Regions from separate parts of the Metallumcola ferriviriculae genome, predicted to be linked through region 2. Evidence: riboswitches for the same ligand, from Rfam matches in the RefSeq annotation. Region 2 holds a riboswitch; each other region holds the start of a gene.
What was found. Region 2 has a riboswitch for cyclic di-GMP ahead of MFMK1_RS04980 (HD-GYP domain-containing protein). Riboswitches for the same ligand answer to the same signal wherever they lie in the genome.

Region 1 (7,685 bases), 550 kb from region 2:
TCGGATATGGCTGACTCCTGTATTGGTAGCTGTTTGTAAATTTTTATTGGTATCTGCCGGGGTTAATCTTGGTAAGAACGCCAGTTCTAAGAGATTGTCAGGCAGATTTGTCAGTGTGCTTCCCGGATTAATTTTGATTTTAATTGGCATTGCAAAGATTTGAGGTGATTTTATGATAATCGGGCTGACCGGCGGTATTGGAGCCGGCAAAAGCCTAGTGTCTTGGCGCCTAGGTCAACTAGGCGCATACATACTTGATGCGGATGTTATTGCCCGCCAAGTAGTGGAACCGGGGCGGCGTGCTTATTATCAAATTGTGGAGCGATTTGGTAGGGGAGTACTAAACTCAGACGGTGCCATTGACCGCAAGGCGCTGGCGGAGGTGGTATTTACTGACCCGGCAGCGCGTGAGGACTTAGAGGCAATCATACATCCGCAGGTGCGGAAAACCACAGACAATTTGGCGGAAGCCTTTTTATTGGACAACCCTGCTGGGGTAATAGTAAACGATGCGCCACTTTTAATTGAAGCGGGTATGCATCGCCGGGTAGACCAAGTATGGGTAGTAACTGCTGATGAAGATCAGCGTCTCAACCGGGTGTCAAAAAGGGATAGGACATCAAGGGAACATGTGAAGCAGAGGATGGCAGCGCAGTTGAGTCAAAAAGAAAGAGTGAAATACGCCGATGTAATCATAGATAACAGCGGCTCCAGGGAGGAAACAATCAGTCAGGTAGATCAATTATGGCGAAAGATATGTAATGGTGATCTAAAAAAATAAATATACTAGCACTAAACGAAGCTGTTGCTGGAGTGATATAATGTTTGGCCTGAGTACTTGGAACAAATTTGTAATTATAGTGATAGTTTTGATGCTCCTTTTTTCTGCCTTTTTACTTACCGGGCAATGGAAGGAATTAGGCAAGCTGTTTTACCCGCTGCCTTATCGTGAGGATATTTTCCGTTACAGCAGACAATTTGATTTGGACCCTTATTTTATTGCGGCAGTTATGCGGGTAGAGAGCCGCTATTATTCTAAAGCGTTATCTAAAAGAGGTGCCCGGGGATTGATGCAGCTGATGCCGGAGACGGCTCGCTGGGTTGCCGGCCAAATGAATATTGAATATAACGATGAGCTGTTATATCAACCGGATTATAACATTCAGCTTGGTTGTTGGTATTTGGCTAATTTATTGGTAGAGTTTCAGGGGAACTTTGCTGCCGTCCTTGCGGCATATAACGGCGGGAGGGGGCGGGTTGCCCGTTGGTTGGATGAAGGTACTTGGGACGGTCGATTGGAGAGCACGGCAGACATCCCTTTTCCGGAGACGCGTACGTTTGTGGATAGAGTCTGGCGGGACTATCAAATCTACCGTCATATTTATAATTGATTGCGGATAGAAGCCTGACGCAGCCCTAAATATGGCTTAAGGGCTTGGAATTTGTCAATAAAAAAAGGTATTTCGGAAATCATAACGAATATAGTATTGATTTTTTGACATTGGCAGGGAGTGAAGGAGAATTGAAACCACTGGAGAATTTAAAGCAGGTTAATGAACTAAAAGTAGACCCCAATAGTAGGTTTTTTTCGGCGCAGCATGACGAAATAACCGGTGGGATGACCACTGATATATATTTTATAAAGACCAGGGAGATTTTAGAGCATCTGGATTTAGGAAATACACCCGTGACAGCAGAGATATTTGCTCGTAAATCGGGCGTGCTGGTAGGCGTTGAAGAGGTGAAACGGCTCTTAGAAAGCACCGGTGTGGAAGTGTGGTCATTAAAAGAAGGCCAAAGCTTTTCTCCTAACGAGGTGGTTATGCGAATTCGTGGCCCGTATAACAACTTTGGTTTTTATGAGACGGTACTTCTTGGGATGCTGGCCAGCTCCAGCGGTTGGGCTACCCGGGCTAGAGAAGCCAAGCAGGCAGCCGGGGACAAGCCTATTTTTTGTTTTGGCGCAAGACACGTACATCCGGCAGTAGCACCAGTGATGGAGCGAGCGGCCATGCTTGGCGGTGCAGATGGCGCCAGCTGTATTCTTGGGGCTAAATTGCTGGGTAGAGAGCCGGCTGGAACAGTGCCCCACGCGGTTTTCTTATTGGTGGGGGATACGGTCAAAGTGGCCCAGGCATACGATGAACTGATGCCTCCGCAGGCTTTACGATTGGTATTAGTAGATACTTTTAAGGATGAGGTGGAGGAGTCCTTGCGAGTAGCTGATGCATTGGGTGAGAGGCTAGAGGGGATTCGTCTGGATACTCCCAGCGAGAGGGGTGGCGTAACCACCGGACTGGTTAATGAGGTGCGGCTGCGGTTGGATGCTGCAGGGTTTAACAAAGTAAAGATATTTGTTTCCGGCGGATTGGTTCCAGATAGAATCCAACTGCTAAGTGCTGCCGGTGCTGATGCTTTTGGCGTAGGCAGCTTTATATCAGCGGCACCTCCTATAGACATGACTATGGATATTAAGGAAGTTGGCGGCAAACCCATTGCCAAACGGGGGCGTATCCCAGGCATTGCGGAAAACCAACGGTTGGAAAAACTGCTGTAGGGGAAGCACCGGCTTCTCCTTTTTTATTGAAAAGTCCAGTGCAGCGCAGGTGAGCGGCGTATTTTTTTAAATTTATATCTGAAATTCGGGAGAGATAACAGTGCGTATTAATAGTTGGATTATTATGCTGACAGTGCTGCTGTTGACGGTGGGCTGTACCCGCCCTGCGGAACCGCCCAAATCGCCACAACCACAATCGGAAAAACAAGCAGTATTGACTGAGGTAAAGATAGCGTCCACTGAAGAAATAGGCAGTTTGGACCCGCTGAAGATTAATTCACCCATGGAATTTCAAATTGCTCAAGCGATATATCAAGGTCTAGTCGAATTTGATGAGAGTACCCGAAGGTATCAACCACTATTAGCGGAAAAGTTTACTGATAATGAAGATGGCACCGGGTTAATATTTACAATTAAATCAGGAATTGCTTTCCAGGACGGGACTCCACTTGATGCGGAAGTGGTAAGAGCATCTCTTGAGCGCTGGTTAACATCATACCAGGAACCGTGGCTTTCCCCCATAGATGTGGTCAAGGTGGAGGACAACTATACCTTATTGCTAACATGGCGCCGCAGCAAGGAAGAAATGCTGGCAGCCTTAGCCGGGCCGCGGGCTTCAGTGCTTTCCGCCGGTAAATTGGAAAACCCGGGATTTCAGGCGGGAACATATTTCGAGCCTACTAGACTGGAAGCGGGGACGGGACCGTATTTTGTGCAGGAGTGGGCTGACGGCCAATGGATCACTCTGGCAGCTAATAAAAAATATCAGGGCGATTTGCCGGCAGTGGAGCGCTGGGAGATATGGTTTAATTATCTTCCTGAGGATGCTTTGACCGATATGCAAAGTCGCAGGGTTGACATGGTTCAAGGGCTTGACCAAGGTCTTTTAACTATAGGGCATGAGATGAATATGGATAGTTTACTAAAAATAAACAAACTTAGCAGCGGCATATTTTTATCCTTTAACCCGGTAGTTTTCAAGGAACCTGCCATGCGTCAATCCCTGGCCGGATTAATAGATAGACGTGAGGTATCCCGGGCACTTAAGGGCTTACATCTACCGATGTACCGTTATTTGCCAAAAACCGGTGGCGGTGTCAGTGTATCTGATGTGGTTTATCCCCAAGGAGCAGCGGCACTGCTGGAGGCAGGGTTGGCCGATCTGACTTGGAGTGAGTCTCGGCAATTAAGCATAAGCATAAGACAGCAGACTCTCGCCCAACTTGAGGATAAAGGGATTTTGGTGGAGCCGGTAGAGCAGGATAAAGTGGCGGACTTGAGATTAATCATCTGGACTGAGCCCTATCAACACCCTAACGCAGTTCTTGAGCTGTGGCAAAGGCATAATTTAGAAAAGGGAACGCTTCCACGGGGTGTTAGCGAAAACTCCCGCGAGCACATTGAATTATTGAGTCGCAATTTTGCTGCCCAAAGCAAATTGATACCACTGCTGGCGCTGCGTCAAGCTTTATATGTTAGAAAGATAGATGTTCCTTTATCTGATTGGGGGTACTTAGACCTAGCATCATACCACCCTGCCGACGGTGAATAAGTATGCGTCTAAGAGTTATAATAAGTGGGAGTTATTTACTATTAAGGTTATGACTCATTTATTATAGCGTTTTATGCGGGAGGCTGGGCATGATTGATTTTCGTTATCATATCACGACACTAGTTGCTGTATTCTTAGCTTTAGCATTGGGTATTCTGGTGGGCACTACTATGGTTAGCGATCAAATGCTGGTCCAGCAGCAAAAACAGATGATTGACAGTTTGGAGATTGATTTTGCCGCCTTAAGGGAGCAAAATCGTACATCCAGGCAGGAAATGGCTGTATTTAAAGCGACTACCGATAATTATAGTAAATTTGCCCACGATATTTACCCGCTGCTGGTCAGTGGGCGGCTGCAGGGTATTCAGGCGGCATTAATTGTCACTGGCAGCGGTAAAGTTTCTGACTTGGCAGCGGATTTATCATTGTCTGGGTTAGAAATTAGTCCGGTAATAACAGTGCCGCTGCCGATGGAAAAGGGCGATGGTGAAGAAGAGGACACTGCTGTGACAAAGGCGGATATCAGCTTTTCTGAAGCCAAGATTCTGGCGAAACAGCTGGTGGAATTTGCAATTTCGGGCAAGGTAAATGACCCGCTGCAGGCATGGCAGAGTCGAGGCATTTTTGAAATTCACACTCCACACAATGATACCAAACCGGATATTGTGTTAGTGGTAGGGGGTTCAGAGACGGAAAACCCTGACTGGGTAAAGAACTTCGATATTCCGCTCATTCGGGGATTTAAGGAACAGGAAAAGATAGTGGTGGGTACGGAATACAGCCAAGTAGGATTTTCCTATATGCCATATTACCAACTGGAAGGTATTAGTACTGTGGATAATATTGACTTGGTCATTGGCCAAACTGCCTTGACCTTTTTGTTAGAGGGAAGGCCCGGGCATTATGGTATTAAGCCTACCGCTAAAGCACTGCTGCCGGAGTTTGACTGACTGCCTTTTTATGGTTGTTGACAAGGATTGAATAGTTTGGTTATAATATGTAGGTGACTCACTAAGCTTTAAAAAGAATATGCAGGAGTGCTGGAATCGGCAGACAGGCATGTTTGAGGGGCATGTGTCCAATTGGGCGTGCGGGTTCAAGTCCCGCCTCCTGCACCAAAATAAACCTCGCAGTTTTCACTGCGAGGTTTATTTTGGATTTAGTTTAATCACTCACCCCGGGATCCCAGGTGACTTCTTCTGTTAGAACCTCCCAAGGGGAAATTTTTTCTTCGGGCAGAACGATCCTATTTTCCATCTTTTCACCAAGATCAAAGGTGAAGAATTCTTTCGGTTTTTCCGGATGATCTCGCTTAAGCTTAATTTCTCGACTATCCATGGTTTATCCCACCCTTCAACCATAAGTTTTCCCCAATAGACAAGGTTAAATATTGGTAAGTGTTGGGCGATAACCAAAAAATAAGCTACATAAATAAGTTCGTGTTAATTTACTAATTTTAGGGGGCAATTAGTAAATTTATTTTGTCGAATGCCTAAAAGTTCAACAATGATACGACAATGCTTTACATATATTGGGAACACATTTCCAAGGGAAACGTCAATTTGAGGCAAAAAGCAGTAAAAAATTTCCATGTTATTTGTCAGAAATATCATTAGCAAGTCGTTAATAAGTTTTCATCACCGACAAACTTTTACGGACGACCCCACAAACATCTGTTAACATTTGTAAAAACAGATAAAGTTTGTGGAAACAATGATCGGCTGCCGATAAGTTGGGCATCTAGGTAGCCAGGAGTGAGTGATGCAACCGGCCACTATCTAAAGCGAAATTTAGATTAGTGGCTTTTTTTATTTGGTAAGCGTGGAGGCGTTAAGATGAAGAATGCTAGGGCCTTAGATGAATTACTTTTAGTATTTTTAGGTTTAACTGTGGTACTGGTACCGCTGCTATATCCGGAATTCTCTTTGGGTTCAATTACGATAACCATTACTGATTTAGCTACTTTACTGCTCGGTATCGGCTTTTTATTAAGACTTACCCAGAGGAAGTTGGATTTAAAGCCTACTAAGGTGGACATCGTCTTCTTTGCTTTGATAATTTGGGGGGCAATCAGTCTATTAAAAACCGTAAACCTACCGGATTCAATGAGGGATTTCCTCTGGTTGCTAAATTCAGGCTTGGTCTTTTACATAGTCAGTCATGCCGACTTAAAAGAAGATGAAGTTATAAGAATATTCAGAACGGCATGTTATGGAGCGGCATTAATTGCAGTTATGAGTATTTGGCAGCACTACGTTCTGCATCAGCGCACCTATTTTACCTTACACAATGCCAATCACTTAGCCGGATATCTAATTTTTTACCTGCCAATTCTAATCGGCTTTAAGTATGGAAAGAGAGTTGATCAGAGATTCTTTTGGGGAATTCTCGCTACTGTAGTAAGTACCGCGCTGGTGGTCACTTATACTCGCGGGGGTTGGATAGCAGCTATAATATCCTTGGTAGTTATGGCTGTAATGAAAGATAAAAAATTATTGATATTTCTTATCATTTATATAATGGCTTACACATGGCTTTTTACACCTGTAGGAAATCGAGATATTTTCGTGACCAATGGAATGGCAGTCGGGGATAGGGCTTTAAGCATATTGAAAGAACATGAAACTGCCAATGGGCAATACCGTATTCAGCTGTGGTTGACTGCACTGCAAATGTTTAGAGATAACCCGATGGACGGTGTGGGCATAGGAAATTACTACAATCTGCATGACATATATTTGGCTAAATATCCGTACCTGGATAGAGGAAGACCAGCACGAAATCCGCATAGTTCTTTTTTAAAAATTCTTGCAGAGACAGGTATAATCGGGTTTGCTCTTTTTATGGGTTTACTGGTCGCTGTGGCAAAACAGAGCTTTATGTTGTGGTATAAGTTGGGGTCTAGGGGAGATGCATTAATCGTCGGTTTCATCTGCGGGGCGGGTGCTGTAATCATCCAGGCAAATACTAATATCTTATTTCATTTATCTAGAGGGGTGTTTGGGGTATGGGTGGGATCGGCATTGGTAATGCAATTGGCCAAAGAGGCTCAGACTGCATCTTTGCAAGAAAGTGTACCGGCCAAAGGCAAGTGGTTTGAGATGAACAACGTAGCCCGGCCTGCTATAGGAAAAAAATTAAATTGTTAGTACTGCCATATATTGGTTTTATATAGAAAAGTTAAATTCGAATGTATTGGCGGTATCTAAAAACTATTTGAGAAAGGAGGAGTGTAGGTGAGCAATTTACTTAAGCGTTTGATAAATGAGGAGTCCGGTCAGGGTATGGTGGAATATGCTTTGATAATTGCCTTAATTGCCATTGTTGTAATGGCTGCTTTAGGACCTTTGGGCACGACAATCAAAGAGAAGTTCGAAGACGTCACAAGTGAACTGTCATAGTTTGAGGGCAGAGGGCCCGAAAGGGCCCTTTTTACCAATAAACGGAGGTTATTATGTACCAAGTATTAGTTACTTTACTTATAGTATTAACATGTACTTTTTGGGACATAAAAGAACACCGCATCCCCAATAAAGTAACCTTACCAGCAATTGTTTTTGGAATTATTCTTAATTC
Region 2 (7,685 bases):
TGATAGATAACGCATTGGAGGCTGTGTTACCACTTAAAGGCAAAAAACGCGTCTCCGTAGAGATAAAAAAGGAAAATGGTTATATCAACTTTTATGTTTCCAACAGTGGAGTGACTATATCGGAAAAAAATTCGACCAAAATATTTAATGCCGGTTATACTACAAAACTTTCGGAAGCCAGAGGCTATGGCTTACATTTGGTGAAAAAATTGGTTTCAAAATACAATGGAAATATAAAAGTCATTCTAAAAGAAAAAACTACTTTTATTGTCTCCATACCAGTGAAGGGTGATAAAGGTGATAAAAAAGCTGTCCTTAGTTCTGGCGCAAGCCATTAGTCACAATATTGAAACTGATCAACAAATCGAGGTTTATGCATACGGCCTGGAAATTATTTTAGGCTCTTTCACTAAGTTAATCAGCCTGCTTATCCTTTCATACTTTTTGGGCATCAGCTGGCCAATGTTATTTGTTTTGTTATCATTTATCCCAATGCGCCTTTTTGGCGGCGGCGTACATTTGAGTACTTACCTACGATGCCTGGTTTTAGGTGTGCTGATGCTGCTGATATTAGCTCGGTTGTCACTGGTAAACGTAACTGATAATTTTCTACTCTTCTTTCTTCTCTTTGTGACGCTGGTGACTGCCCAAACAGTTTACCGCTGGGTCCCTGCAGGAACTGAAAAAAAAACCATCGTTAATCCTAAATTAAGAGCACAACAAAAGATCAAGACAATAAGAATTTTGCTGGGAATAGTAACCGCTTCCTTGATATTGTTAATGTTTGATAGAAGGCAGGAGGCCTTTGCCCTTTTAGTGGGTCTGGGTGCTAGTTCGTTGCTAATGACACCCTTCGGGTATAAACCAATTAGATTTATTGATAATTTATTAGATATACCAAATAAAGGAGGTGAAAACTAATGTTGAAAAAAATTAAAGTATGGAGCCTATCCAGTCTGGCCTCAGTAGCGCTGTTTACTGCGCTGATGGGTGTAAGTACACAAAGTTGGTGGTCACTATACGAACCCGATGTTCCTGAAGCTTTAAAGTAAAGGATTGATATTGTGTTGTTTACGGTTTTGCTTCTAGAAGATGAACACTATACAAAGAGATACCTGAAACAGATTATCCAGCAAAGTCCACTAGTATCAGAAGTTATAGCTACCTCAAGTGGGAAGGAAGCCATTGAGCTGACATACAAATATAAACCAAATGTAGCAATGTTGGATATAGAATTGAACGCAGAAGAAAACTTAAACGGAATAGATACGGCAAAAATGTTGTACAATATCTATCCAGATATGGAATTTGTTTTTATCACCGGTTATTCTAAGTATGCTATTGATTCTTTTGCGGTACATCCCTTTGAGTACATTTTAAAACCAATAAAAAAAGAAAAGATTAACGATGTGTTGTCTTCGCTTGCCCAACGCCTAAAAAGAAGAAAAGAAAAAAGTGGTAAACTAATCTTAAAAAATAAACACGGAACCTTTTTTGTTGATCCGCAAGATATTATCTTTATTGAAAAGTTAGGAAAAGAGGCATTAGTACATTCCGACTTCGATATTTGTAAAGTTCAACAGACGCTTAACGAAATGGAAACTGCCATGGATAAGGATGTTTTCTTGCGAGTACATCAATCATTCATTGTAAACAAAAAAAAGATACTAAAAGTTATTGACTTAGGCAATAGGTCTTACGAAATTGAGTTCTTGAATTATGACAAGAAGGCCTTAATGAGCAGGTATCAATTTGAAAAGCTGAAAAATGAGTTCACCCCTTCATTCTAATTGAAGGGGTGAACTTATTACTTTCATAGACTTTAGCTGGGCCGAAAGAATATCCTAAAATTAACATCCCTGTAAACAACTTGCTTTAACACCCCAGACAATTGGTTAATTAAGCACGATAGATGGTTATATGCAACCACTAGGTTGAACAGTGTTGTCGAATTTGGCAAAATATTGTTATGCATGATATTACGATAAAGGCAAACTTGTTCGAAAGACAAGGGCGCAAAGCTATGGGCCTACGGTGAAAACTATGGCTGCCGAGCTGCCGAAAGGAGCAAGTATCTTGATTCCTGTTTTACGACAACAAGCGTTTCCTGTGCCCGATTTATTCTATGTCTTAAACAAACTAAAAATTAATGAAGTAAAGGAAGCTGAATTTGACGAAACTGCTGTTAAAAGTATAGTAACGTTGATAGAAAAGATTAATAAGTACCACTTCCTAACCTTTCAACACAGTTTAAATGTTTCGCTGCTTTCCTACTTATTAGCTGCTAAATTAAAGCTTTCTCATAATGAACTAGTAAAAATTACCCTAGGAGCTTTGTTGCATGATATTGGTAAGATATATACACCAACTGCTATACTTGATAAGCCAAGCAAGCTAACACATACAGAATGGGAACTGGTAAAACTACATCCAAAGAACGGAATGCTTGCCTTAACCAAATATCCATGGGCGTCTAATATATTGCCTATTGTTGGTCAACATCACGAAAAAATGGACGGTACTGGGTACTACGGAATGAACCGGGACCAGATTTCGTTAGGTGCAAAAATTATTAGTATAGCTGACGCCTTTGATGCAATGATATCCGCAAGACCATACCAAAAAAAACGATCTTTAAAAGACTGTTTTAATGAACTTAAAAATAATAGTAATATTCAATTTGATAGTTATTTGGTTAATAAATTTATAGAGATTATCTGCATGGAAAAACCATTTAAAAAATATTCCCACCATTAAAAAATGAATACGATCCCCTGTCTAGATTTATACCAAAACACGTTGGGGCGATATCCACAGCAGAAAAATATTCCCCATTAATGCAACTTCATACTGGAAGCAATTCATCCTGGGAAAATGCCTGAAACCCCTCCCCAAGAAGCGTGCCCCCCCATAACCGTGGCAACATCTCTGGGGCCGGAAGTTAAAAATATGTTTATGGAGGATCATGCTAAAGATGGTAACCTATAAGTTTCATTATCCTCAGACTAATGAAGAACTTAAAGAATGGGAAGCTGTACTCCAAAAAACAAATATAAAACGCTTTACGGCAGAGTCATGGATACGCTGTAAAAAACTTGGTATAGACCCTGGCAACGTTAATTGTAAAATCCTGCGTGAAGAAGAACTGCGGGCGAAAAGAGATGCAAACAAAGATTTAATTGAAGCAGCAAAGCCGTATTTACAGCAACTTTCTTTAAGCTTATATGGCACTCACCATATGGTGGTACTTTCCGATAATAAAGGGTGGATTATTGACGCATATGGCACTCCCCAAAAACTGGGTGGGGAAGATACAGCTCTTTGTCTAGGAGCTAATTGGGCCGAAGAAACGATAGGAAATAACGGTCTCGGTACCGCCTTAGTTACTGGGGAACCTGTAATAGTATGCGGCGAAGACCACTATTGTTTAATATATCATTCTTATAGATGTTTGGGCGTTCCCCTCAGAAATAAAGAAGGTAGTATTATAGGTGCAATAGGTGTCACTGTTCCTGCGGAATTCCCTGACCCAATAAAACTTATATCAGCCTTAACCTCTGCCGGATCAATTGAACAGACTCTTATTGACCGCCATGCTGAGAAAGCTATAACTAAAAGTAACCTCTCAGCTTCAACGGATAAATTACTGGCAACAGCCGTACATGACTTGAAAAATCCTATGACTGTTATTAAAGGTATCAGTCAGTTGGGCGTAACAAATGCGGTCACCGAAAAAGAACGGGGATATTTCAGAGAAATTGTTGCACAAATAGACTACCTGGCGGATATGATGGAAGACGTACTGGGCTTATATAGCGAAGAAAGATTTGAAGAGGAAAACCCCAGTAACGTAGTGCAACAAGTACTTGGAGAAATAGCTTTTTTGTGCAAATACAAGGGCATAATTCTTACTAGTTCAATAGAGGGTGAAGCTCTTGCTACGCTGCAGGTTAAAGCCTTTAAAAGAGCAATCTACAATCTGCTTTTAAATGCTGTGCAAGTGTTAGATTCCGGAGGAAAATTATTTGTTTCTACCAGCTTTCTGAATAATGAATTTTCGATTAAAATTGAAGACAATGGGCCAGGAATTTCAGAGAATATTCAAGGAACCCTTTTCGAGCCCTTTGTTTATGAGCGGCAGGGCGGCAACGGCTTGGGTCTCTACATGGTTCAAGTGACAATAAAGAAACATGGCGGAAAGATTTGGTTTGAAACAGACCATGATAAGGGTACAATTTTCTTTATAAAACTTCCTGCCACTTCAAAATAATAAGAAGCACGTGAATGGAGCTTGATGCCCTTGGTATGGCCCACATTTAGTTTAGCAAAAACGCTGCAGCCACGCCCGGTTACCCAGACATAATTATCTTATTAACCGCCCCAATCCGCAAAATTTTACCGTGTTCTAATTCAATTCGCCGCTGGGCAAGCTGCCCCATTTTAGGATCATGAGTCACCATTACAATAGTATGTCCTTCCTGGTGAAGCTTTTTAAATAAGTCTATCACAATCTGCTCATTGACCTTATCAAGGTTCCCGGTAGGTTCATCTGCCAAGATAATGTCCGGGTAATTAATCAGTGCTCGAGCGATGCAGACCCGCTGTTGCTCACCACCAGACAGCTGTTTTGGTAGGTGCTGCGCCCTTTCCACCAACCCGACCCTTTGCAAGGCCTTCAGTGCCTCCTTTTCATCAGGTATGCTGTGATAATATTGTGCAAGCATAATGTTTTCCACAGCAGTAAGGTGCGGCACCAGATGAAACTGCTGAAAAACCAATCCTATCTTTTCCCGCCGCAGTTTAGTTAACTGCCGAGGCGTTAATTTACCCGTTTCAATCCCATTGATACGGACGCCGCCCTGGGTCGGAACGTCCATACAACCGATCACATTCATCATGGTAGTCTTTCCAGAACCGGAAGGGCCCATCACCGCTACCCATTCTCCCTCATCAACATTGACACTGACATCATCCAAGGCATGAACAGAAGCATATATCTTGGATACATTACTTAAAGACAAAATTGGATCCATTTTCCTCCTCCTTCTTAATCACCTTTCAACACTACCGCCGGCTGCACTGCGATTGCCTTTCTAATAGGTAATAGACTTGCTGAGCAGCTTAACAATACTGCTGTCCCCAGCACTACAGGCATCACCTGCCAGCGAACTGTCACTCCTGACGAAAAAACACTATAGCCGATGGCCTGCGCCAGCGCCAGTCCAAGCAGCCAACCAAGAAAACCACCCACCACTCCAAGAATAATGCTTTCACCAAAAAACTCTTTCATTATCGACACATTGTCAGCACCTAGTGCCTTTTTAAGGGCAATTTCCTGCCGCCTTTCCAGCACCATAGCCATAGCCGTACTGGCTAAACATAATAAAGTAGAGACTAAAATAACTATCACTAGCAAGTATACCAAGGCACTAATTCTTTCCAAAATATTACCTTCCGCCTGAGAAATCTTTCTAATAGGCCTTGCGTCATAAGTTTTAGAGTCAGAATTATTCACAGCCCATTTTTCCACCCACTGGGCATCTGCAAGGATACTCCCATACGCAATATTTACTTGACCAGGTAAGCCAAAAAGTCCTTCGGCCATCTCCATATCCATGAATAGCTGGTTATCTTCTATCGCGCCAGTACTTAAGATACCGGAAATTTCTAGTGCCATCCGGCCAGTACTCTTTTCAGCTGCCAGCAGCAGTTTATCCCCCACTTTAACTTGTAGTTTCTCCGCAGCAGCTTTACCAACCAACACCTTGCCGGCTGACGGCCATGCTCCCTCTACTTTCCAATAAGGGCTAACCTTGGTCGCCTGGTCAAAATGTGTCCCTGCCGCGACCAATCGCTGACCATCCACCGTCACAACGCCATACAGATATGAATTAAACCCTATCAATTTATTCTTAGGTACAGAGGCTGTTAATCTTTCTAATTCTGCCTGACCTATGTATTGCTGGCCGCTGGCCGGAGCCACGGCGACATTGGCACCATAGGTTCTGAGCTCTCTATGCATCTTCACTTCCATGTCATAGTAAACACTTACCATTGCAGATACCACCGCTGCACCAAGAGCAACAGCCAGCAGAGATATCAATATTCGTGATCTTCTTTTAAGTACCGCGCCTCTAATTAAACGCAGGTACATATCGGTCTTTCCCATAGGCTCACCTCCCGTGCAGCACTTCTGCCGGCTGCAGTTTTAATACGTTACCCATAGTCAACACAGTACCCAAAATGCCTACTCCCACAGATAATAGAAGTACCAGCGGTACTACAAGTAATTTAAACGTAACAGCGGCGGAAAAAACCGTCTGCCCAATTATTTGCGCAAAGCCAAAACCCACCACATAACCGACGGTACCGCCGATTAAACCCAGCAATACAGCTTCTGCTAAAAAAATAAGAGCCACTTGCAAACCGCTGGCGCCTAGCGCCTTCATCAAACCAATTTCCTTACTGCGTTCCAGCACACTGGCTGACATCAGGTTGGAAATACCTAAAACAGAACTCACTAAAGCCACCACCGTGAGCAGAGCCATCAGTATCTGTATCTTACCCAGCACCTTTCCCTCTGACTGAGCAACCTGACGTATCTGCTTGGCAGAGACTCCAGGGATAGCTTCCTCCACTTGATAAGCAATGCTTTCTACATATGCCGTACAGTACCATCTCTCAAACTCTTCGCCACTAAGACTTTCCAGGTCTCGTTCTGCTTTCCTCGCTAGTTCATTCTCCGGAGTGGTCAGAGCACTAATTTCTACCTTCTCCACCTGATTTTCCCGACTAACCTGGGTCTGGAGCCAATCCAGCGACAAAATAAGGTCACCTTCTTCGCCGCCAGTGTCTACTATACCCGATACCTTTAGCACCACTGTTCGAAATTCTTCACCGCCATAATTTAACTGCACCTTCATAGTGTCACCCGGCTTTATTCCCGCTTTAACTGCGAGTGGCTCAGCAACTAAAGTTTCCCCTTTCTGCTCATCCGCGGGCCAATCCCCGGTAACTTCCCACCATGATTTTAAATTTTCAACACCGGTAGTAACCGTCTCGCCTGTAGGTATCACAAGGTCCTTGTTAAACCAAGTGCCTATAACTTCTATGTCCTGGCCTTGCCAAGCGGCTCCTGCAGAAAGATAGGGCACAAAGTCAAGAATGTTGTTGCGCCAAAATATCATTTTAATTTGAGATAACTGGTCCTCCGGAATGTAACGCTGTTCCGCCGGTGGATCCAGGGCCATGCCTGGTATCTGCACCGGTAAGGTATCCACTTGGGGAAGTACCATTAAATTCGCCCCATAGCCTTTTAATTCCTTATTGACTTTGTCGCCTATGTCCAAAGAAGTACTTAGCACCGCACTGGCTAACGATGCACCAAGCGCAATGGTCAGAATCGCCAGCAGCTTAGTGCGCCCGCTTTTCAAAAAGGACCTTTTAAGCATACGTAAAAACATTCAGCCACCCCCCCTACTGTTTAAAGACCTCAACGTGTTGTTCCAGTTCATCAGTAAATATAATAATATCTTGTTCATTCTTTTTATACTTAATAGGAATAGGATTACAACCACCGGTAAAACCAATTGTTGGTGTACTGATAATAACATCACAGTTTAAACAAACTACGTCCTTTTTTCGTTGATAATAACCTGTAACTCCACAAATATCACATGCATCCA
Region 3 (7,685 bases), 500 kb from region 2:
AGAGAACTTATCAACCTTTTTCCCGGATTGGAAGCCAAAGTGCTTAACCGTGTCAATCTGGTTTTGGCCGAGGATATTAACCGCGAAGATGCCGCTTTCATTAATATATTCCCAGGTAAGATTGTTCTTATTAATGCCTATGGCTATTTTGGCCGGGTCATTGGTGATTTGAAAGGCAGTGTTTGCGGCTTGAGCATTGACCTTATCGCCTTTTTTTGAACTAATTACAAATAGGCCGTATGTAAATTTCCGAATAGCTGGTTTTGCATTAGTTTTTTCTTCAGCAGTCATCAACTCCTGCTCTGTTTCAACCTTAACCTCTTCAAACATTTCCGGGCCCACGCCGCATACCGGACAAACATCAGGCGGAGTTTCCCCTTCATGAATGTAATTACAAACAGTACAACGCCATTTTTTCAAAATAACTACCTCCTTGAGTGATTTTCCTAAACTACAATATATTATAAATAATATCATACATACAGGCTATAAGTGTGAGAAATACCACATTATGCTTGTGCGGCCACGCACTCTAACATTAGGTTACCTCAGATATAATAGAATTAACAAATTTCTTAAGGAGGTATTACCATGACTAAAGAAAAAACTGTTGCCTGTGCTAGTTGTGATATGTGTGGTCGTGAGGTACAATCAAATTTTACCTGTACGTTGATTTTGAACAAAGAGGATAATACCGAAGAAGCTTGCTGGTGCGTCTGCCCTGACTGCGCCTCCAGGTTTAAAAAGGACGTAAAAGACTTTTACGATGCCGTAATCGATGAAGAGAAATAACTGGCGTTAAAGACCTTCCCGCGGGAGGGTCATGCTTTTTTTGTTTTGTATAGATTGCCGGTTCGGGGTGATGCTAGAAGCAGACAGATCTAAAGGAGGCGATTCTATGTTACCGCGGATTGCGGTGCAGGATGCCAATGGCGATGTGGCCAGAGTATTGAAAGAGCATGGTTACCCGGTTGTAGACTTGATGATTAATCAGGATCCTGTGGACGTGGTGGTGATGCAGTACTGGTCCGGGTCTGAAGTTGAAGACGGCGTTGCACCGGGGGACAGCCCGATCATCATTAACAGTGTGGGACAGTCACCGGAACAGGTGTTACACAAAGTTGAACAAATGATTTAGGCAGCGATCGCTGCCTATTTTTTTTGGATATTTAGGGCTTGTAAATTCAGCGGCATGAGAAGCCTGCCTACAAAATGCGCCAAAGGCGATAAAGCTGGTTTATTGTTCTGCCCAATTAGATATTGCGTACTATTACATAGTGGACTAGTGACTTTTGTCACAGTCATAACTCCCAATTGTATTTATGATATAGGTGAGGGTTAACGAAACCAAAATAAAACATATTTCAAGGAGGTAGTTATTAATGTTTTGTTATCAGTGTTCACAGACACCCAAAGGTGGGTGCACCAAGGTTGGCGTTTGCGGGAAAAGTGAGGATTTGGCTAGTTTACAGGATACTATCATGATTGGTTTAAAAGGTGTAGCTGCGTATGCCTTCCACGCCCGTGAGTTAGGTTATACCGACCCAGAGGTGGATGCCATAACTCAGGAAGCTTTGTTCAGTACCTTGACCAACACAAACTTTAATGTAGATGACACTATTGGTATGGCGTTAAAGGTAGGTTCGGCCACTGTCAAGTCGATGGACCTTTTGGACCGGGCGCATACTGACCTACTGGGAATACCTGAGCCGGTGAAAGTAGCTCAAGATCGAGTTGAAGGTAAAAGTATTTTGGTCACTGGTCACGACCTATATGCATTGAAGGAACTATTAAAGCAGACAGAAGGTAAAGGTATTAACATTTATACTCACTCTGAAATGTTGCCGGCCCATGGTTATCCGGAGCTAAAAAAATACTCTCATCTGAAAGGTAACGTCGGCGGTTCCTGGGTGAAACAGCGGAAACTGTTTGAAGAGTTTCCTGGCGCCATTCTAGGTACTACTAACTGTGTTTTACCGGTACGGGAAAGCAGCAATTACGGTGGCCGCTTCTTTACGTATGGTATTGCCGGCTTGGAAGGGGTACAAAAGATCGAGAATGATGACTTCACGCCAGTAATCGAGCAGGCACTATCGCTGCCTGCTGTCAACGTAGAATCCGAGAAAAGTCTTATGACTGGCTTCCATCATGAGAATGTGCTGCCATTGGCAGGCAAGATTGTTGAAGCTGTGAAAGCTGGTAAGATTAGAAGATTCTTTGTCGTTGCCGGCTGCGATACACCGCTAAAGGGTCATGATTATTACCGAGAACTTGCACAAGCGATACCCAAGGACTGTGTAATTCTGACCACTTCCTGCGGTAAGTTCCGTTTTAACGACCTTGACTTTGGTGACATTGATGGCATTCCCCGTCTAATTGATTTAGGGCAGTGTAATAACTCCGGCTCTGCGGTGAAAATTGCCCTGGCTCTTGCTGATGCTTTTGACTGCGGTGTCAACGATCTGCCGCTGTCCATCGTACTTTCCTGGTTTGAGCAAAAGGCCGTGGCTATTCTCTTAGGATTATTTAGCCTTGGAGTTAAGAACGTTTACGTAGGGCCTAAAGCACCGGAATTCCTCACTGAAGGAGTAGTAAAAGTGCTGCAGGACAACTTCAATCTACAGCTCACCAGTGGCGATGCAAAAGCTGATTTGGAAAAAATGTTGGGCTAAACAAAATAATAATGCAATCGGAAAGAGAGCGGCTAAAAAGCAAAGCCGCTCTCTTTTTTCGTCTATGCCGGTCAGGAATACTGCCACACCCGCTGAACCCGGCTGTGCGTGAAGGCAGTATGCGCCAAGCCTTCATTAAATTTGGACCTGCTTAAGCCAAGGATTTTTACTTAGCCAATCTTTCTTCGAGACCAAAGTAATGTTCATGGCCGGTGTTCTGATGACATTCAGTACACGGTCGTTGCCGGGTGATAAGGTCTCCATGATCCACAGGCTCTTTGGGCAGGAGCGGTGCTTCAGGAAAATCCTTATTGCTGCCTAAATGGCACGAGATGCACTTGCTTTCATAAAAAATACCTTTCACAGGTATAGGGTCTTTTTGGGTATAATAGGCGACAAGATAGCTTAACCCTCGTGCTTTTGACTCGATGAAGCCTCCTGGCCGCTGGTACTCGTGACAGCCGAAACAGTGAACTTCCTGATGCGGGGACTGCTCCCAAGACTCTACAAACGGTTTAACTTCGTGGCAGCTTTTACAAAAATCGGTGGAGGATGTAGCCCCATAAGTTGCAAAAAATGCAGCTATGCCAAAAAGAAAAATAATGCCGAGATACCCCAATGCTTTTAATAAGAATTTGATCATGCACCAAAAGCTCCTTCAACGCGGCGTTTGCCATTAGTATAGACAGTATTCGACATATAATTCAGCGTTTTGACCGTGGCCAACAAACTTGTCTAGAGAATAATTCCAAAAAAACAAGATTTTCTTTTATATTGAATTACTTTGCATCTATGTCAAATACTTTGCAGTCTGCTTTATGCCAATCAGGGAAAATTAAGACTAGATAAAGCACAAAAATGGGAGGCAGTAAAGTGGCTAAAAGAAATTTAAAATTGATAATCCTGGTTTCGGGATTTTTACTTATCGCAGTGACAATTCTTGGTGTGGAATTTTCTTCGCAGCCGCGCTTTTGCTACAACTGCCATGAGATGGGCATGGTCTATGAAGCATGGCAGACCGGCTTTCATCAGGATATTTCATGCCTCAAATGCCACGCTGAACCCGGAATAGACGGCTTAATAAGGACTAAGGCAAAGGGATTACGGGAAGTATACGTACATTTTACTAACCCCCAGATCGAGCCGAAAGCCGAAGCGGATACCTGGGAATTTTCTCAAAGGTGCCTAGCCTGCCACGATATTAAAGGTAAGGGCGGCCCTCACAACGAAAAGCACTTCGCAATGGAATTCACCTGTGTCAGCTGCCATAAGGGTATTGGGCATGACCCAGATAAAAATGACAAATTGCCGTCTAGAGATATTTGCCAGAAGTGCCATGGGTAGAGAAAAATTGCGGGAAACTCCCCGTATTTTTTTTATTGACCGCGTCATGAGGTTAGGATTATTGGGAAATAACTTAGAAATGTAATTGATTTTGATAAAAAATAGGTGATCCCCGGCAGCTAAAGGCAACTACAGGGGATCACCTATTTTATTATCTGTTTTTAATAGTAGGTCTGTACATGTCTAAAACGCCAAGGACAACATGAGCTGCACCAAATCCAGCTATCCCGGCAGCAATTGGCCCGGAAAAGGCTGTCACGCCGACAGTGGTTACGGCAGCTCCTAAACCTGTAACTACCCAGCTTGTGGTATTACGAGTTTTCATGCGGTTAAGCACCTCCATTTAAATGACTTTTCTATAGTATTTGCATTTGGGGTAGTTAGGTTTCAAAATGTTTCTACCAAAAAAGGATTAATTCTCCGAAAGGGTTTATTCCAGGTTTAAAGTTTCCTGTAATTTTTTATATTTATCGGCAGTCATGTACGCCACATTCCTTGTTTTACTGAAAATTACAAGATAACTTCCTCGGGACCAAGGCTGAATTTCCACGACTTTATCGAGGTTAATGATATAACTTTTGTGTGATCGGAAGAATGTTTCCTGGCTCAAGCGTTGTTCGAGGTTTTCCAGAGTTTCATTAATGTATATTGCATTGCCATCGGTAGCATAGATTATAGTCTTCCTATTTTTGCGGCTAATAAAGACAATATCATTTGTTTCAAGAAAGATGAGGTTACGTTCGATTTTTAATGCAAGTTTATTTATAATCTTTTTTCTGATGGAATTTATAGGTTTATCAGATTTTTTAATTGCAACTGTGCTCAACCTGTTCACCTCCGTCAAAATTACCTTCAATGAAAAAAACTACCCGAAAGGATAGCCTCATTAGTCTGCACATCCTTCGGCAACTGGCTGCCATGCCCCTAAGGGTTTAGGCCCTATAGCTTTGCGCCCCCGCTTTTTAGCGAGTTTGCCATTATCGAGATAGATTTGTATTCTCTTACTTAGGTAAATTCCATTATTAGGTATATTTTTCCTGCAAGAAGATAGGTTTTATTTCCTACATTTAGAGTGATAAAGCCCTATTTTCTGCGGTTTATCCTAATAGTACCACCTTCATCGCCGCCCGACTTAGAACTTGCTCTTTTAATACTTTTAGATTCGGTGTATATATGTGAAGTTTTAGACAAGCAAATGGAGGTTTGGTACAAGGTTAGAAGCGGGCATTCCATGGTTATGATAAGCTTTATTTAGACCCCTAGTTTAACTCTCATCAAGGTATGGGTAAGGTGAACTTACTTAAAAAACTTTGGAGGGGGGTGAATTTAAATGTTTACCTATGGTATTTTAGGTACTTTGGCCGGTGCGGTTACAGCGACTGTTTTGGTTGTGGAATTTTTAAAAGGAATGGGACCGATAAGAAGTGTGCCAACACGCTGGATGGCCTTGGCAGTAGCATACTTGATTATTATTTCTACATCTATGGCCACGGGCCAGTTCAATCTACGGGATTTACTTCTTTATTTTCTAAACAGCTTGCTTGTAGCTGCTTCAGCATTAGGCAGCTGGGAGGTACTTAAAGGTAAACTTTTTGGCTGAAAAAGGGGTATCAATACCGGGTATCTAACCGGTGACAAAGGAGTGACAATTTCCTAAATGACAGAAGAATTAAATGATACTAATATTAAGTGACCCTGCGGCGGCGAGCTGCAGGGTCACTTGTAACTTGTCTAAAAGCCCTTTAAAGTTGCTATGTCCTTAACGGAGCGTATATCTAAACTTTCGATAGCTAACTCAGTCGTTGGATTTAATTGAGAAAAAATTTTGCTTCCAATCGGCATAAGTGTCAATATCCTGTAGTGCTTCTTCATATATAGTCGGCAGCGCCATCAGCTTCTACCAGAATGAAGGAAAAGTAGTTTTTCAGTACTTCGATCCAACTTGGCGGAACTCCGTGAAGTTAATCAGCGTGATTTTACTTATGGGAGGGGCATTGGCCAATGCACTATCATCTGCAGCCCAGGTTGAGCTAAACTTTTTGCCGCTTACTCCGGAAGCCATATGGAAACAAAAAGGGGGTAGCATGCAGTGATAGCTCATGATTTTGAATACTATAAGCCGGAATTCCTTGAAGAGGCCCTGGAAATATATCGTGTTTTGGAATCGGAGGGGAAAAAGCCGGTCTATTACGGCGGCGGTACGGAGATAATTACCATGGCCAGGGTAAATAATTTCTTTACTAAGGCTGTGATTGACATCAAGGGAATTCCCGAATGCAGAAAGATGGAATTTGAGGGAGATCAATTAGTAATCGGCGCAGGCGTAACCTTGACGGACATTGGCGAGTCCGGCTTATTCCCCATGCTGGGTGCTGCAGGAGGAAGGATTGCTGATCATTCGGTCCAGGGTAAAATTACCTTGGGGGGAAATATCGCCGGCACCATTATTTATCATGAAGCGATACTGCCACTGCTTCACGCTCTTCGTAACCAATTAGGCCTTACCGGACCAAAGCCAGGCTGTGAAAACGGGGATTGCGGTGCATGTACGGTGCTGGTTGATGGTTGGCCCATCAAGTCCTGTCTGATGCTGGCAGTAGAGGCGGTGGATCATGAGATAACTACTGTGGAAGGGTTACAAGGGGCCCTTGTCCAACAAGCTTTTGTAGACAATTGGGCGTTTCAATGCGGCTATTGTACCTCAGGATTTTTAATGGTATGTCACTCGTTAGCAACAATTCATCCCGATGCGGACGACCTAACTATCCAGGCCTGGCTGCAATCAAATCTCTGTAGGTGTACCGGTTATGAAGAAATAAAAAATGCAGTGAAAGCTGTATTGGCCGGGCAATCGAGCTAAAAAATAAAAGAATTTCATGCCATTCGCACTTAATAGGAAACTATCCATAACCTAAATTTACAACTTACAAAAAAGGCCAGCGGTTTGCCCGTTGGCCTGATAGTTTTCACTGTGGTTTTATACCTGTACTATCAAGTAATCTCCGGTTTTCATCTTTATCACATCTGCCTTAATTCCTTTGGCAATTTCCAGAGTCATATTTTTTTGTTCCTCTTCATTTTGGGCTAACAGGGTCAGCTGCTTACCGCCTAACACCCGTTCTTTATTTAAAGTGATTATAGCCAAAATTTCTGCCTTAGGTTTTCCTATATTTTCGCTCACGGATTATTCCCTCCCTGCCAGATTGGTATCCATTACATGTGGTGTTTTCCGAATGGCTTCCAATAATGGAGTGTTCTTAACCGTTCGAATCATGCGTTCAATTTCGCCCTCAATAGGCACTATCATGATGACCAGGCGGCCCTTTTGATAATCTTTACGGGTAAAACTATATCTTTTTACCCCCAGGGATCGGGCGGCATCAAAAAGTATGGCCTGCCTTTGGCCGAAATTGTCCAGCATGATGCGGAAACGCTCTTCCCGAGGGTAGATGATTACTGCCAGCCCTTCTTCGGAAACCAATTGCTGCCCCCGCTCGAGACCGACAAGATTGGTAACGTAGATATCATCAACATATAACTCATCGTTCTTCATGGTTATCTTTGCTTCTTTAACGTCAGCTATATCACCTACCGTTTTACCCTTGGAAAGCCGGTGAAGCAGGTAGAGCACTGTCAGTCCCACTGCGATGCCAATACCCATGTCTAATA

Region 1: linked by a shared signal. The riboswitch ahead of MFMK1_RS07700 (O-antigen ligase family protein) and the one ahead of MFMK1_RS04980 (HD-GYP domain-containing protein) in region 2 are both predicted to bind cyclic di-GMP.
Region 3: linked by a shared signal. The riboswitch ahead of MFMK1_RS07405 (LytR/AlgR family response regulator transcription factor) and the one ahead of MFMK1_RS04980 (HD-GYP domain-containing protein) in region 2 are both predicted to bind cyclic di-GMP.

Annotation. Positions count from the first base shown of each region.
Region 1 is NZ_CP121694.1:1,534,326-1,542,010, forward strand. It holds gene ytaF (sporulation membrane protein YtaF) at 1-163, shown strand, start outside; gene coaE (dephospho-CoA kinase) at 173-781, shown strand; gene MFMK1_RS07670 (lytic transglycosylase domain-containing protein) at 822-1,391, shown strand; gene MFMK1_RS07675 (nicotinate phosphoribosyltransferase) at 1,523-2,557, shown strand; gene MFMK1_RS07680 (ABC transporter substrate-binding protein) at 2,658-4,109, shown strand; gene MFMK1_RS07685 (copper transporter) at 4,199-5,059, shown strand; tRNA gene MFMK1_RS07690 (tRNA-Leu) at 5,141-5,227, shown strand; gene MFMK1_RS07695 (hypothetical protein) at 5,274-5,447, opposite strand; cyclic di-GMP riboswitch class II at 5,807-5,891, shown strand; gene MFMK1_RS07700 (O-antigen ligase family protein) at 5,945-7,258, shown strand; gene MFMK1_RS07705 (Flp family type IVb pilin) at 7,346-7,510, shown strand; gene MFMK1_RS07710 (A24 family peptidase) at 7,564-7,685, shown strand, end outside.
Region 2 is NZ_CP121694.1:988,482-996,166, reverse strand. It holds gene MFMK1_RS05000 (sensor histidine kinase) at 1-338, shown strand, start outside; gene MFMK1_RS04995 (accessory gene regulator ArgB-like protein) at 298-921, shown strand; gene MFMK1_RS04990 (cyclic lactone autoinducer peptide) at 921-1,052, shown strand; gene MFMK1_RS04985 (LytR/AlgR family response regulator transcription factor) at 1,065-1,790, shown strand; cyclic di-GMP riboswitch class I at 1,980-2,063, shown strand; gene MFMK1_RS04980 (HD-GYP domain-containing protein) at 2,044-2,757, shown strand; gene MFMK1_RS04975 (ATP-binding protein) at 2,966-4,270, shown strand; gene MFMK1_RS04970 (ABC transporter ATP-binding protein) at 4,350-5,033, opposite strand; gene MFMK1_RS04965 (ABC transporter permease) at 5,048-6,169, opposite strand; gene MFMK1_RS04960 (ABC transporter permease) at 6,174-7,463, opposite strand; gene MFMK1_RS04955 (Fe-S-containing protein) at 7,477-7,685, opposite strand, start outside.
Region 3 is NZ_CP121694.1:1,483,668-1,491,352, forward strand. It holds gene MFMK1_RS07370 (flavin reductase) at 1-420, opposite strand, end outside; gene MFMK1_RS07375 (hypothetical protein) at 592-792, shown strand; gene MFMK1_RS07380 (YkuS family protein) at 899-1,138, shown strand; gene hcp (hydroxylamine reductase) at 1,383-2,672, shown strand; gene MFMK1_RS07390 (NapC/NirT family cytochrome c) at 2,839-3,315, opposite strand; gene MFMK1_RS07395 (cytochrome c3 family protein) at 3,546-4,016, shown strand; gene MFMK1_RS07400 (hypothetical protein) at 4,168-4,341, opposite strand; gene MFMK1_RS07405 (LytR/AlgR family response regulator transcription factor) at 4,447-4,842, opposite strand; cyclic di-GMP riboswitch class I at 4,918-5,002, opposite strand; gene MFMK1_RS07410 (hypothetical protein) at 5,347-5,616, shown strand; gene MFMK1_RS07415 (hypothetical protein) at 5,972-6,109, shown strand; gene MFMK1_RS18470 (2Fe-2S iron-sulfur cluster-binding protein) at 6,106-6,876, shown strand; gene MFMK1_RS07430 (capping complex subunit for YIEGIA) at 6,994-7,197, opposite strand; gene MFMK1_RS07435 (YIEGIA family protein) at 7,201-7,685, opposite strand, start outside.